Linked DNA regions of Chitinophaga varians. The protein of the gene in region 2 interacts with the protein of the main gene of each other region in a pairwise test. Links are inferred from orthologs where the notes say so. Each region holds a gene or a part of one and is shown on either strand. Other genes may lie near its edges. The genes, in order: gyrB and gyrA.

Region 1 (7,893 bases), on a different replicon or contig from region 2:
AACAATATTTTTGTAGGGTAATTCCGTATTATTACTGCTCGGGATTTATCATTATTAAAAGCACATTATGTCATCGGAAGTAGTCAAACAATTACAGGAAGCCGTGCAGTTTTCACCGGAGAATGTGCCGTTGCGCTTACATCTGGCCCAGGTGCTGTTACAGGATTATGAATATGTGCAGGCAGAAGAACAGTACCGTAAAGTGCTGGAACTGTCGCCGGACCATACCGCCGCCCAGCTCGGACTGGCCCGTACCTTTTATCATCAGCAAAAATATTCTGCCGCTATAGTTGTACTGGAACAACTGGAACATCATGAGCCGGACCATTTCGATGCGCTCCTGCTCCACTGCCGCATACTGGTAAAGGAAAACTCCCTCCAGTCGGCAAAGGAGATTTATCAGCATCTGTTGCAGCTCAATCCCGGCTTCCGCGACGAAGCCCTCGATGCCCAGTTCCGCCTGCCGCAACAACAGCCGGCCACCTCCTACGAGGAAGACGACTCTATGGAAGATCCGGATAAAGTCTTCACGCTGGAGAAACCGGATATGAACTTCTCCGACGTAGGCGGCATGGAAAGAGAAAAGCAGGAAATAGACCTGAAAATCATCAAACCGCTGCAATTCCCCGACCTCTATAAAGCCTATGGCAAAAAAGCAGGCGGCGGTATCTTGCTGTACGGCCCTCCGGGCTGCGGTAAAACTTATCTGGCCAAAGCCACAGCCGGACAAATACAGGCGGAATTCATCAACGTAGGCATACACGATGTTCTGGACATGTGGATCGGCAACAGTGAAAAGAACCTGCATGCGCTCTTCGAACTGGCCCGCCAACGCAAACCCTGCGTGCTTTTCTTCGATGAAGTGGACGCGCTCGGCGCTAACCGCACTTCTATGCGCAACAGCGGTGCCAGTCACCTGATCAATCAGTTCCTGGCAGAGATGGACGGTATCGCGGCAAACAATGAAAATGTGCTGATCATCGGCGCTACCAATGCGCCCTGGAGCCTCGACCCGGCTTTCCGCCGCCCCGGCCGGTTTGACCGCATCATCTTTGTGGCGCCACCCGATACAGATGGCCGCGAATCCATCCTGAAGCTGCAACTGCGCAACAAACCCGTATCGGACGTGGATTATAAAGCCCTCGCGAAAGCAACGGCCGGCTATTCCGGCGCCGACCTGAAGGCGATCGTGGACCTCGCCGTGGAAGACAAGCTCCTCGAAGCATTACAGAAAGGAGTGCCACAACCTATATCACAAAAAGAACTGGTGAAAGCCATCAAAACACATAAGGCTACCACACGGGAATGGTTCAACACTGCCCGCAACTATGCCTTGTATTCCAACGAGGCCGGCCTGTATGACGATGTGCTGAAATACCTGGATATAAAGAAATAACTATGGCTGTACTCATTCAGCGTGCCCAGTTACTGCTGCAACAAGGGCGTTACCAGGATGCGCTGACCACCCTGAAACAACATCTCAGCACCAGCGCCAATGACATCGACGCCCTTTTCCTGCTGGCTATCTGTTACCTCGAAATGGGCAAGACAGAAGAGGGGGAACAGGTAGTCAACAATGCGCTGAGCTTTGCTCCGGACGACGACCGGTTCCTGTACCTGAAAGCACGGCTGGCACTTAATAAAAACCAGTACAACGAAGCGTTGCTGGCTATCAGTGAGGCGGTCGCCATTCATCCCTACCAGGCTGATTACTTCGGCATGTGGAGCCAGATACTGCTGTTTAAAAAGGACTACCAGGGCGCCCTGCAAAAAGCACAGGAAGGACTGGCCATAGACCCGGAGAACCTGGTGTGTCTCAACCTGCGGTCCAATGCGCTGTTTAACCTGGGCAAAAAAGAGGAGGCATTTTCCAATTTGCACGAAGCGCTGGAACATAATCCGGAAAATGCCTATACCCATGCTAATCTCGGCTGGAAATGGCTGGAGGCCGGCGATCACCGGAAAGCCCTGGAACATTTCAGGGAATCGCTGAAACTGGACCCCAACCAGCAATGGGCCAAGAGCGGCATGGTACAGGCAATGAAAGCCCGTTACTGGCTGTACCGCCAGTTCCTGAACTATGCTTTTTTTATGGGAAGGCAAAAGGCGGGCATGCAGTGGCTGATCATTGTCGGCATCTTTATTTTCACACAGATCGCCAGCAAAGTGTTCTTTCCGTTATATGTGTTGCTGGCACTGGCGGCATTGTCCACATGGCTGATAGTACCGGTGAGTAACCTGTTCCTGCGGCTGAACCCTTACGGTCGTTACGCGTTAACACCGCAGCAGATCAGGGTTTCCACCATGGTAGGCTGCCTGCTGCTGGTGGCGTTGTTGGCTGCAGCTGCCTACTGGATCACGGCCATTCCCGGCTTGCTGGCTGTCGCTATCTGTTCCGGTGTATTGCTGTTGCCGGTTTCCAGCATGTATGCGCCGGAGTCAAAAAAGAACAAAAAAATCTTCCGTATTTATACCCTGGTATTGGCGGTTATAGGGCTGTTGGGCATCACCTTCGCATTTATCACCAACGATTATGCTAATATATTCGTGGCCGTTATGCTGATCGGTGTGTTCCTGTATCAGTTGCTGGCCAACTATATTATCTCCAGGGAATAGCCATAATAATATATAAAAAGAGAACGCCCATTGATAATAGTATCAATGGGCGTTCTCTTTTTATACTGATAATGAACTTATGCGTCGATTTTCGCGTATTTCGCGTGTGATTCGATGAATGCTCTGCGCGGCGGTACTTCGTCGCCCATCAGCATGCTGAATACGCGGTCTGCTTCAGCGGCGCTTTCGATGGTCACCTGCTTCAGCGTACGTTTTTCCGGGTCCATGGTAGTGTCCCACAGCTGTTCTGCGTTCATCTCACCAAGACCTTTATAACGCTGGATGTTTACGCTGTCTTCTTTACCACCGGCGGCCAGTTGAATGGTAGCGGCTTTACGCTGCTCCTCTGTCCAGGCGTAGATTTGTTCCTTGCCTTTTTTAACGAGGTACAACGGTGGTTGTGCTATGTATACATAACCCTGTTCCACCATGGCTTTCATGTAACGGAATACGAAGGTGAGGATCAGGGTGGCGATGTGGCTACCGTCCACGTCCGCATCCGTCATGATGATCAGCTTGTGATAGCGGAGTTTGGACAGGTTCAGCGCTTTATCGTCTTCTTCGGTGCCGATGGTTACGCCCAGGGCAGTGAAGATATTCTTGATCTCATTGTCTTCGTAGATCTTGTGTTCCATGGCTTTTTCCACGTTGAGGATTTTACCACGGAGCGGCAGGATGGCCTGGAAGTTACGGTTACGGCCTTGTTTGGCAGTACCACCCGCCGAGTCACCTTCGACGAGGAACAGTTCGCACTTCATAGGGTCATTGTCGGAGCAGTCTGCCAGTTTGCCTGGAAGGCCGCTGCCGGTCATCACGCTTTTACGTTGCACCAGCTGGCGGGCTTTACGGGCCGCTTCGCGGGCCTGTGCTGCCAGCACCACCTTATTGATCACCAGTTTGGCTTCGCGTGGATGTTCTTCGAGGAAGGCATCCAGTACGGCAGCTACGGAGCTGTCCACCACGCCCATCACATCGGAGTTGCCGAGTTTGGTTTTGGTCTGGCCTTCAAACTGTGGTTCCGGCACTTTTACGCTGATGATAGCGCTGAGGCCTTCACGGAAGTCGTCACCAGTCACTTCCACTTTTGATTTCTCAAACAGTTTGTTTTTATCGCCATAGGCTTTAAACACACGGGTGATGGCGCGGCGGAAACCGGCCACGTGCGTACCGCCTTCAATGGTGTTGATATTATTAACGTAGGAGAAGATATTCTCACTGAAGGCTTCGTTATATACCAGAGCCACTTCCACGGCTACGTTGGATTCCGCGTCGTGGGCTTCTACGTAGATGGGCTCAGGCAGCAGCGGCGCACGGCGACCGTTTTTATCCAGCATCTGGATAAATTCGAGGATACCGCCTTCGCTATAGAAAGTTTCAGTGAAGATGTTGCCTTCTTCGTCTTTTTCACGTTCGTCAGACAGAACGATACGGATCTTACGGTTCAGGTAAGCCAGTTCCCTTAAACGGCCGGCCAGGATTTCCCGGTTGTAGGTCGTTTCCTTGAATATTTCGTCATCCGGTTGGAAGTGTACAGTAGTACCGGTAGTTTCGCTTACGCCGATTTCCCGTACAGCATATTGGGGGATACCGCGGTGGTATTCCTGTTCAAACAGCTTACCTTCAGTTTGTACGGTCACATGCAGGCGGCTGCTCAGTGCGTTCACGCAGCTGACACCCACCCCGTGCAGACCGCCGGACACTTTATAGGTGTTTTTATCAAATTTACCGCCGGCATGGAGCACGGTCATTACCACTTCCAGGGCGGAACGTCCTTCTTTGGGGTGAATGCCGGTGGGGATACCACGGCCGTCATCCTTTACCCGGATAGAGTTATCCTCGCAGATCGTTACTTCGATATTTTTGCAGTAGCCAGCCAGGGCCTCGTCGATGGAGTTATCAACTACCTCATATACCAGGTGGTGAAGTCCTTTGATGCCAATGTCGCCAATATACATGGCCGGACGCTTGCGCACCGCTTCCAGTCCTTCCAATACCTGAATACTCCCCGCATCATATCCGTTGCTGGGGCTGGTTGCTTGCACTAATTCTTCGCTCATATGTTGGTGTAAAATCGTTTAGAAACAAAATCGGTAGACAATCATGCAAAAATACGAAAAAAACGCCTGATTTCCATAAAAGAATAGCTGTTTTTGAGAGGGATGGACACCACTTTTTTGCCCCTATAATTTTCCGGCCCCGGCGGTCTCCTTCACCCCGGTAAATAATGTTTTCCACACCAGGTTAAAAAATGACTTCTGAACATCCCGTACATGGGTCACATTGGCCACCCGGACCTTCTCCCCCGGGAGGGGATTACCGTCTTTTATGACCATCACATTTGCCACAAAACTCATCAACCCTTTACGGCTGTAGTTTTTATGGTCCTTGTCCTGCTTCAGGATGGCTATTTTCAGGTTGTCATACAACATGGTAACGCTGCCGGCGGCTTTGCGCTCGTCACCCCGGATATTGAAATTCAGGTCCCGGATGTTGCACGACCGTATCTCTATCATGCCCAGGGGCCGGGTTACACTGTTCAGTTCCTTGCCGTTCATATTTTTCAACTGTCCGGACACGGCGAACTGGCCCGCCGGATTGTTGAGCGTAAAGTCAAAATGGGCCCTCAGCTTGCCGCTTTGCATGAAAATAGCGTCAAAATCGGCCATACAATGCTTATTCCGGGCCACCATGGAGTCAATATTGGTGATGTTAGTCAGCCTGGCATGGACATGATTAAAGTTGATCTGGCCCACGTGCCTGGAAACAGGGCTTAACTCGGCATATTGCAGTTCCACATTGTTGCCGGTAAGGGTATCGATTTTTATGGGCAGATGCAGCTTTTGCAGCACCTGGTTGGGGAACTGCCCCAGTTTATCACCCGGCGGCATTGGTAAGGTCCGGTCCCGGTAAATATGCAGCCGGCCATTGCCGATGTTGATACGCCGGGCCCATACCTGCTGCTCCTGCAGTAACAGCCGCGGGTCCAGTTCCTGTACTTTTATATCATTGAACTGCAGCTCATAACGGTCCTGCTGCACACCGCCAGTCTGCTGCTGAAACTGCGTTTTATCGTATCGGGGCTGTAGCTCAAACTGGCCGATGTTCAGCGTCCTTTCGGCCGCATCGTAACGGATACTACGCACATACATCCAGTAAAGGCTGTCGCGGGTGCGGTTCATATAGTCCCGCATGCCGATTTCATAGTTACGGGCATACAGGTAACGGGTAGGATCGTTCAAAGCTACAGAATCAATCAAAAAATCGTTTACCCCTACCCGTAGGTTATGGAACTGGTGTATCACACGGGAGGAATCTTTCCGGGTAAACACATATTTAAAATTGGTGCTGTCCAGCTGTAAATGCCCGATGAAGATGGATTTCATTTTGGAAGATATGTCCTCATAGGCTGTCCGGGGCCGGGTGGTGTCCCTGACGGTGCTGTTCTGGTCCATCACAATACTGGGGCCGGTCACTATCAGCTCTCCGGCGCTCAGCTCTTTTCTGGTGAAATACCGCCACGGTTTAAAGTAACGCAGTTGTAGTTTTTCCACACTGATGAGGTAGGTGTTTTCCGGCGCACGGTGGGCTGCCAGCATGCGCCTGTATACCGCTGAGTCCAGCGTCATGGCGGCTTTGTCCACTGTCAGACTGCCGGAAAGCACATTAAGATGCAGCTCTTTGAATTGTACGGTATACAGACTGTCTGACAGGTCCGTTACATAACCAGATAGTTCCTTGCGTAACAGCTTGGTCCAGTGTTGGTTAAGATACCAGCCTGTACATAATACCAATACCAGCAGTATAGACAATACGGTCAAAATAATCCTGATGATCCGGGGTAATTTCCTTTTCCTGTGTTCCATCTGTTATGAATAAACGAAATTTATACCAATTGATTGCTGCCACACTGCTCCAGATATGTAAAAGTTATTCCTTATGTTAGGAATGCTTTGTAAGTGTATTGTCAAAATGTATTTGATTAAAATTGGAAGTGTTAAATTTGTCCCGGTTTTAAAACATCAGGTAAAGTGAAAGAAATTCAGGAAATACTGGCATTAGCCATCCCGCAGCCCGCCATGAGCGACCAGCTACAGCTGGCGGAGCAGGATAGCGTGACTGTCCCGGATTGCCTGGACTTTACATTGCAGCGCTTTGTTTATGACAAGCCGCTACCGGTGGAAGACGTAGCCATGGTGGTATACCAGCCGGCTAAAAGAGGGCAGTCCGCCGCAATAGAACTTCGCTATTGTGTGGCCGGCAGCAAATATTGTAAAAATCCCGCCTGCACTGACCAGTTATGTGCAGAAGGCAACAAAGAAGCCTGTAAAGACAAGGTCCCTTCGGTAGACCTTATCACCGTCAGGTTCCAGCCAGCGTTTATTCAGTCGCTTCAGAAAAATACCACCTCGTTCTCCCTCTTTGAGAACCAGGCCCGCAAACCTTTCGTGAAAACCATCCAGCCCTGCACCAAATCCAAATCAGTGCTGGAAACGATGGTACATCATGACTATGAAGGAATGCTGAAAAACATCTTCCTGCAAAGCCGCGCCCTGGACTTACTGCTGTACAGTTCAGACCAGTTCATGCAGAACGATCCCGACGAACGCTACGGCTGCCGCTTCCTCACACACCTGGAAGACCGGGAGAAAATTGAAAAAGCAAGAAGTATCTTACTGGAACAACTGGATTCCCCTATCACCATCCGCGATCTGGCCCGCAAAGTAGCCATGAATGAATGTTACCTGAAAAAAGGCTTTAAAGCCATGTATGGTACCACCATCTATGACTATTTCCAGAAAGAAAGGATGGAAAAGGCCAAAGGCCTGTTGTACGAAAAAGGCATGTCCGTGTCTGAAGTGGCTATGCTCATGGGTTATTCCTGCATATCCCACTTTTCCACTGCCTTTAAAAAACATACAGGATTAAAACCGTGTGAGTTGTTACTTCGTTGATTATCAATTAGAAAGAGTTTATATAAATGCTGATGGTCCTTCGCCATCAGCATTTTTTTTGCAATTTCCCGCTTTGATCATTTCTTTTCCCGAATTGAAAACTGCAGCCGGAAATATCGCTGTTACTTTGTACCTGTTAAAACGACGGACAGATATCCATCTGTGAACCTTCAAAGCTTCCTTATTAGATTTGACCATGGGAAGAAACTTTTCTGGTGATTACATTGAGTAAAGCCATAAATTTTAGACTTGCGTTTTTTTGTCAAACACCAGGGGAACACAAGTTATTGCCAGAGAAGTTTTTACCAGATTTTATAAAGTCGCC
Region 2 (8,119 bases):
AAGAATATGTGAGCGCCATCTCCGATGCCGGTCACAACCTGCTCGAAATCATCAACGATATACTCGATCTCTCTAAAATAGAATCCGGTATGATGCGCATCGAGGCTACTTCTTTCAGCCTGCGCGGCGTACTGCATTCCATTGACACCCTCTTCCACGCCAGGGCACAGGAAAAACACCTGCAGCTGAACATCACTGCACACGAGGAAGTGCCGGACATCCTCTACGGTGATGTGATGCGCCTCACGCAGGTGCTGGTCAACCTTACCAGCAACGCCATTAAGTTCACCGCTGAAGGCGAAGTGAACGTACATGTGACCCGCACATGGGCAGAGGATAAAAATGTTCGTTTACTCTTCACCGTTAGAGACACAGGCATCGGCATTGAAGCGGCACAGCTGGACAGCATCTTCGACCGGTTTAACCAGGCAGAAGCTTCCACCACCCGCAAATACGGCGGTACCGGCCTGGGGCTGACCATCGTCAAACAGCTGATTGAGCTGCAAAACGGATTTATCTCGGTGGAAAGCACTCCCGGCAAAGGCTCCACGTTCAAAGTGGAACTGCCGTACATGCTGGGGGAAATGATGCCGGAGAATACAGAAACATCTTATACCGAAAAGGACCAACTGCCTATCCATCCCAATATATGGTTGCTGGTAGCAGAAGATAACCGCATGAACCAGAACCTGCTGCGCCATTTGCTCAGCAGCTGGCAACTGCAATACCGCGTGGTCAATAATGGCAGGGAGGCACTGCAGGCCCTCGAAAAACAAGTGTTCGACCTCGTGCTGATGGACATACAGATGCCGGAAATGGACGGCTATTCGGCCGTGGCCAAAATCCGGAAGGAAATGCATTCCAATATCCCCGTGATCGCCATGACGGCCCATGCCATGGAAGGCGAACGGGAAAAATGCCTGCAGATGGGCATGAGCGATTACATCTCCAAACCCATCGATGAGAATACCCTGTACCGCATGATCCAGGTATATACCGGCAAATTCGGTTCCCGGGACATGCCGCCGTCAGGCACGCACATACCTGAAAACGGACATTCCCATCTGCTCAACATGCAATACCTGCGGGACCTCTCCAAAGGTGATAAAGGCTTCGAAAAAAACATGTTGCAACAGTTCGTGACACAGTTGCCCGAAGACCTTGCCATGCTCAAAAACGCTATCAGTATCAACGATCCCGTGAGCATCCGGGCCACCGCCCACAACCTGAAGACAACAGTGTCTTTTACCGGGCTGGAAACACACCTCTACCCTATTCTCGAACAACTGGAACAGACCGACGAAAATAACTATAATGCAGATACGGCCAACGAACTGTTCTATACCCTGAAACAGCTGTGTTTACAGGCGATACAGGAGGCCATTGATATCACGATTTAACCCGGTCATCCCCCGATACGACCGTTCATTTTTCCTTTTTCAACGACAGTAATAACCAGTTCACCGAAACCTCCGCTTCTCACGTCGTTACCGGCATTATTTTTACATCACAATACTGAACAAAACATCATTAATCATTTAAAAAGACAATCATCATGAAAAAAGTTATCGCTGCTGCACTGGTACTGAGCATTTCTGCTGCTTCTTTCGCACAGGCTCCTGCTGCTAAACCTGCTAAAAAAGAAAAAGCTAAAACTGAAGCTAAAGCAGAAGCAAAACCAGCTGCTGACACAACTAAGAAAGCTCATCACGAACACAAAAAAGCTGAAGCTAAGCCTGCTGCAAAAAAAGCTGCTTAATTCACCATTATACAGCGTTTGAGTTAAAGAATAGCTCCGGGTAGCCCCGGAGCTATTCTTTTTTATGTGCGTGTTAAAACGAACGCTATTGTCCCAGGGCTGAAGCCCTGGGCTACGTTCTGATTCAGGTGTCTTTATTGGCGTAAACCCTGAGTAATTGATGAATGTCCTTCCAGAATAATCTCTAACGTATACGCTGGTATGGAAGTATATGACTCTGCTTTAAGCTGCGGAGTTTATTATCCATAAATACAGAACTCTTACACCCAAAAGAAATTGAATCAGAACGTAGTCCAGGGCTTCAGCCCTGGGACAAAAAAAAATCCGCCGTTGCCGGCGGATCTTTTCTCAATTATAATGTATATGCTATTTACTATTTCAGTGCTTCCAGTTTCTTTTTCACTTCTTCTACTTTCGCAGTCTGGTTTTTGATAGCGTAGATTTTCTGCAGGGCATACAGGCAGCTTTCGTAAGTCTGTTTGTCACCGGCGTCGAGGCTGCTGGCTTTAGCAGTGAAAGCGGCATCAGCTTTTTCGAAGAAAGGCAATGCCTGGTTCATAAGGCCTTCTACTTTACCTTGCAGTTCTTTTGCTTTAGGAGAAGTCTGTTGTTTGCTGTCCAGTTCATTCAGTTGTTTGTTGTATACAACTGCCTTGTTGAAGTACAGCGCACCCAGCTGGAAGTTGGCGGTAGCGTCGTTAGCGTTCAGTTCCAGTACTTTTTTATAGGCGCCTTCAGCTTTACCGATCAGCTCTTCGTAGTTAGCTGGTTTGGGAGCGTCGTTACCTTTTTCGTCGCGGGGATTAGCGAGGTTGTCTACACGGATAGCGTAGTCCAGTACAGCGGCTTCGTCTTTAGGGTTGTCGGCCATTTTCTTTTCCAGCATGGACAGTAATTCGTTGGTTTTACCGGTTTTGCTGTAGAAAGCCATTTCCATATCGTTGAAGCGTTTATCCTTAGGGAATAAAGCTTTACCTTGTTCGATGGTTTTGAGCCAGTTGGCCTGGTCGCCTTTTTCTTCATACAGCTGGCCCAGTACTACGTACAGTGCAGGTTCGCCTTTGAACTGCAGGTCAGCGGCTTTTTTCAGGTAGGTGAAAGCATCATCTTTCTTATTGGCCTGGTTAGCTGCGTAACCGGTGTAGAAGGTCAGTGCGGTATCGGTAGGGATAGTGGTGCCCAGGTTTTTGCTGTTGTAGTATTCAGCGATTTCGAACGCATGTTTGAAATCCACCAGGGAGGAATCCCATTTCTGTTCGTTGAGGAAACCGTAACCGGCGTTGGCCACAGTAGCGTATACATTGAACATAGGGCCGCTCATCTCCAGGATAGCCTCTTTCATTTTAGGATCGATTTCCAGTGCTTTTTTGAAAGAGTTATAGGCTTCGAGGGCAAGACCAGCGCTTTTTTGTTTGGTGCCCATTGCTTCGAGGATTTTGCCGTTTACCAGCCAGGTCTTTGCGTCGTTTTTGGTCTTGTCGTTCTGTAACGCTGCATCGATATCTGCCTTGGCTTTCTCCAGATCTTGTTTCTTCAGGTTCTCATCTGCGCTGCTTACTTTTGCTCTTTGGGCCATCACCGATACGCCGGCCGTACAAAAGAGAAGAGATACCAATAATTTTTTCATGTCTCTAGTTTTTAGTTGCTGATTACAATAAGAGTATGGTGCTCCCAATAATCCAATACAATCGGGCCCATCGTTACCACTAAAGCCGGCTGTACTTTTTTTATCAGTTTAGGCAGGAGACACCTTTTGAAGGGGCATCTCCTGCCATAAGCGGGTTAATTTTTTCAGTTTGCTGTGAATACTATTCCTGCGGCGTTTCAGGTCCTTCCGCTGCAGTATCCTGTTCAGTATCAGTATCTGTGCTGGTGTCAGCGATGCTGTCGTTGGCTACAGTGTTTTCTTCTCCTTCCAGTACTTCTGCGGTTTCCTCTTCCTGCTCATCGAGACGGGCCACTGCTGCTATTTCATCAGCGTCGTCCAGACGGATCAGGCGCACGCCCTGAGTGGCACGTCCTGCTTCGCGGATATCAGCCACCGCCATGCGGATGGTGATGCCGGATTTACAGGTGATCATCAGGTCATGTTTTTCCGTTACGTCCAGGATGGCGATCAGGTTACCGGTTTTTTCAGTGATATTGATGGTTTTCACCCCTTTACCACCTCTGTTGGTGATACGGTATTCCTCGATGTTGGTGCGTTTGCCGAAACCTTTTTCAGAAACTACCAGTATCGTCCTGGAGTCGTCGTCTTTGTTTACACAAATCATACCAACTACCTCATCTTTTTCGCTGTCCACTTCAATACCTCTTACGCCGATGGCGCCGCGACCGGTGTCACGCACGGTATTTTCCGGGAAGCGGATAGCGCGGCCGCTCTGGATGGCCATCATGATCTGGCTGTCGCCGGTAGTCAGTTTGGCTTCCAGCAGCTGGTCCCCTTCGTTGATGGTGATGGCATTCACCCCGTTCTGACGGGGACGGGAGAATTCTTCCAGCAGTGTTTTCTTGATGATACCTTTTTTGGTACAGAGAACGATATAGTGATTGTTGATATAATCTTTATCGCCCAGGTCTTTGATATCGATGATCGCGCGGATCTTGTCATCGCCCGGCAGCTGGATCATATTCTGGATAGCACGTCCTTTACCGCTCTTCTCGCCTTCCGGTATTTCGTATACCTTAAGCCAGTAGCAGCGTCCTTTTTCAGTAAAGAACAGCATGGTATGGTGCGTGGAAGCCACGAACAGGTGTTCAATGTAATCTTCGTCGCGGGTCCTGCCGCCGATGGCGCCACGGCCGCCGCGTTTCTGCTGACGGTAGTCGTATGCAGAGGTACGTTTGATATAACCCAGGTGGGAAATAGTGATCACCACGTCTTCTTCCGCGATGATATCTTCAATTCTCATTTCGCTGGCGAGGTACTGGATTTCGGTTTTGCGTTCATCACCGAATTTCTTTTTCACCTCTTCCAGTTCTTCCCGGATGATCTTCATACGGAGCGACTCGTCGTTAAGCACATCTTTCAACCAGGCGATGAGTTTCATCACTTCGTCGTATTCCGCACGGATCTTATCGCGTTCCATGCCTGTGAGGCGTTGCAGGCGCAGTTCCAGGATGGCTTTGGCCTGTATTTCGGAGAGGCCGAACTGGCTCATCAGTCCGTCTCTGGCCACGTCCGGCGTATTGGAGGCACGGATCAGGGCGATCACCTCGTCCAGGTGGTCCAGTGCGATCAGGTAGCCGGCGAGGATATGCGCTTTTTCTTCCGCTTTGCGGAGGTCGAAGCGGGTCCTTCTGACCACTACTTCGTGGCGGAAGTCGATGAACTCTGCCAGCATGTCCTTCAGGTTGAGGATACGCGGACGGCCTTTCACCAGGGCCACGTTGTTGATACCGTAGGAAGTCTGCAGCTCGGAGTATTTATAGAGCTGGTTGATGATCACGTTGGAGATAGCTTCCTTTTTCAGGTCTATTACCAGGCGCATCCCTTCGCGGTCACTCTCGTCACGTACGTCGGTGATGCCTTCGATGATCTTGTCGTTTACCAGCTGTGCGATTTTCTGGTGCAGGATGGCTTTGTTGATCTGGTAGGGCAGTTCATAGATCACCAGTCTTTCGCGGCCGTTTTTAGCCGTTTCCGCGGTGATTTTACCTCTTACCACCACTCTGCCCCTTCCGGTCTCGAAGCCCTGTTTAACGCCTTCAAAACCATATATGGTGCCACCTGTCGGGAAGTCAGGGGCCTTCACGTGTTTGATCAGTTCTTCAACGGTGATGTCCCGATTTTCGATATAGGCCACTGCGCCGTCCACTACTTCAGAGAGGTTATGGGGCATAATGTTGGTGGCCATCCCTACCGCGATACCGGAAGCGCCGTTGACCAGCAGGTTCGGAATGCGGGTAGGCAACACCGTAGGTTCTTCCAGGGTGTCGTCGAAGTTGTTGGTGAAATCCACCGTTTCTTTTTCGATGTCTTCCAGCATCGCTTCCGCAATGCGTTGAAGACGGATTTCGGTGTAACGCATCGCAGCGGGCATGTCACCATCTACGGAGCCGAAGTTACCCTGGCCGTCCACCATGGGATAGCGCATGCTCCAGGGCTGGGCCAAACGTACAATGGTGTCGTAGATAGAGGCGTCACCATGGGGGTGATACTTACCCATTACCTCACCCACCACACGCGCTGACTTCTTGTAGGGCTTGTTGCTGTGGTTGCCCAACTCGTTCATTCCGAATAAAACGCGGCGGTGTACAGGCTTTAAACCATCTCTCACATCGGGCAAGGCACGACCCACGATTACAGACATTGAGTAATCGATGTAGGCCGTTTTCATTTGTTCCTCGATATTAATCTGGACAATTCTCCCTTCCTGCTGATTTTCCGTGTGCTCTGTCATTTTGTGTGTTGATTTACAGTTTTTTCTGCTGAAAACAGATAAGGGCAAATATAGCCATTTCAGGGCTTATTATGGCCTAAAACCGAAGAAATGTGAATAAAAACATCATTGTGTTAATCAATTATATAGCGCAATCGATATATGACTGATTTTTCCCATAACGAACAACCATTTTTTGCTTTTCTGCGTTAGTATGTGTAATGGTTTAATTTTACTTTATCTAAAATATGTATAAATAGGGAAATATATCGAAAATTAAATATTGGCAAAGTATTTGTTTTTAATAGACTGATAATCAATAGATCGAATCACTCAAACCTGGGTTTTGGGCGGGATATGCACCGAATTTTACTGTCAGTTCAAACATTAACATCAAAAATGCTGTTATTCCCCTGATTCTTAACCTTTTCTTAAAGAGACTATGAAGAATATTCTGTTGTTTGGGGCCGGAAAATCGGCGACCAGCCTGATCGACTATCTGCTGGCCAATGCACCTAGACAAAAATGGCATATCACGGTGGCGGACCATGACCTGATGCTCATCAAATCCAAAACAGGCAAGTCTTATTATGCCACCCCGGCGGCCATCGACATAAAAGACCAGGCGGCCCGGCAGCAGCTGATACAGGAAACGGACCTTGTCATCTCCCTGCTCCCTCCCCACCTGCATATTACCGTGGCCAAAGATTGCCTGCAGTTCCATAAAAACCTCCTCACCGCTTCCTATATTGATCCCGAAGTACGCAAACTCGAAAAAGACATTGAAAAAGCCGGGCTCCTGTTCATGTATGAAATGGGCCTCGATCCTGGTATCGACCATATGTCTGCCATGAAACTTATTCACTCCATCGAGAAAAAAGGCGGACAGATATTTTCGTTTAAATCCTACTGCGGCGGCCTTATCTCCCCGGAAAGCCTGGACAACCCATGGCAGTACAAGATCTCCTGGAACGCGCGCAACGTAGTGATGGCCGGCGCTTCCGGCGCCATCTACCGCGAAAAGGGCAAAACCCGCGAAGTGGCGTACGAACAGCTCTTTGACCATAACAAAACCATCCAGGTGCCCGGACTGGGCAAACTCGCCTACTATCCCAACCGCGATTCCCTCGGGTACATGGAGTCCTATAAACTGGAAAACATTGCCACCTTCATGCGCGCCACCCTGCGTTTCCCCGATTTCTGCGAAGGATGGAACGCCCTGATCAAACTGGGCCTCACCGGTGAAAACGGCAAAATACAGACCGACCACCTCACCTGCTTCGACTGGGCCACACGACATATCGAGGGAGTTGACAAACAAGCCGGCCATGAAGAAGTAATGGCCAGGTTCCTCAATGTCAGCAGCAAATCAAAAGTGATCCGGCAGCTGAAATTCCTTGGTCTGCTCAACGGCGACCAGATCAACCTCGGCGAGAAAACAGACGCGGAAGTGCTGCAACACCTGGTGGAAGATAAACTGAAGATGGAACCTTCTGATAAGGATATGATCGTGATGATGCATGAGATAGAATTCGAGCGCCGCAACATGGCCACCCGCATGCACAGCTACATGATCACACAGGGAGAAGACAATGTACGCACGGCCATGGCCAAAACAGTAGGACTGCCGCTGGGCATCCTTGCCAAACTGCTGCTGCAGGAGAAAATAACCCTCACCGGCCTGCGCATCCCCGTGATGCCCGAAATATATAACCCGGTCTTAAAAGAACTGGAAGAATTTGATATCCGTTTTGAAGAAAGTTTTGAGTAGACGATATGATTATCCTGTGATAAACACTAACGGAGAAGAAAGGACTCGTGAGAGCTCCCCGCATGAAACGGGGAGCTTTTATTTTTTACAAAAGCGTGAGCAGCTCTGCCACGCCGGCCGTAGCCGGCTTTTCGATACTGATGATGTTATTGTATCCTTCCACGGAAGGCAGCTTTTTATCGATCAGGTACACGACAGCCTCCGGCC

The links.
Region 1: the proteins of gyrA (region 2) and gyrB interact in binary tests that used the Escherichia coli proteins (3 or more experiments, as listed by UniProt). The link is inferred for Chitinophaga varians from one-to-one orthologs.

Annotation. Positions count from the first base shown.
Region 1 is NZ_JABAIA010000001.1:2,382,929-2,390,821, reverse strand. What follows is about bases 2,184-5,147. They hold gyrB (DNA topoisomerase (ATP-hydrolyzing) subunit B), read right to left. Parts: upstream 4,674-5,147; coding sequence 2,694-4,673; downstream 2,184-2,693. Other genes in these bases: HGH92_RS09660 (hypothetical protein), read right to left, coding at 4,797-5,147; HGH92_RS09670 (tetratricopeptide repeat protein), read left to right, coding at 2,184-2,616. Also shown: HGH92_RS09675 (ATP-binding protein), read left to right, coding at 68-1,396; more of HGH92_RS09670, read left to right, coding at 1,399-2,183; more of HGH92_RS09660, read right to left, coding at 5,148-6,479; HGH92_RS34145 (helix-turn-helix domain-containing protein), read left to right, coding at 6,645-7,568. UniProt on the Escherichia coli protein: DNA gyrase negatively supercoils closed circular double-stranded DNA in an ATP-dependent manner to maintain chromosomes in an underwound state.
Region 2 is NZ_JABAIA010000003.1:1,485,549-1,493,667, forward strand. What follows is about bases 3,366-6,555. They hold gyrA (DNA gyrase subunit A), read right to left. Parts: upstream 6,163-6,555; coding sequence 3,568-6,162; downstream 3,366-3,567. Other genes in these bases: HGH92_RS28680 (tetratricopeptide repeat protein), read right to left, coding at 3,366-3,386. In the rest of the region: HGH92_RS28670 (response regulator), read left to right, coding at 1-1,400; HGH92_RS28675 (acid-shock protein), read left to right, coding at 1,556-1,759; more of HGH92_RS28680, read right to left, coding at 2,133-3,365; HGH92_RS28690 (saccharopine dehydrogenase C-terminal domain-containing protein), read left to right, coding at 6,584-7,912; HGH92_RS28695 (SIR2 family NAD-dependent protein deacylase), read right to left, coding at 7,998-8,119. UniProt on the Escherichia coli protein: A type II topoisomerase that negatively supercoils closed circular double-stranded (ds) DNA in an ATP-dependent manner to maintain chromosomes in an underwound state.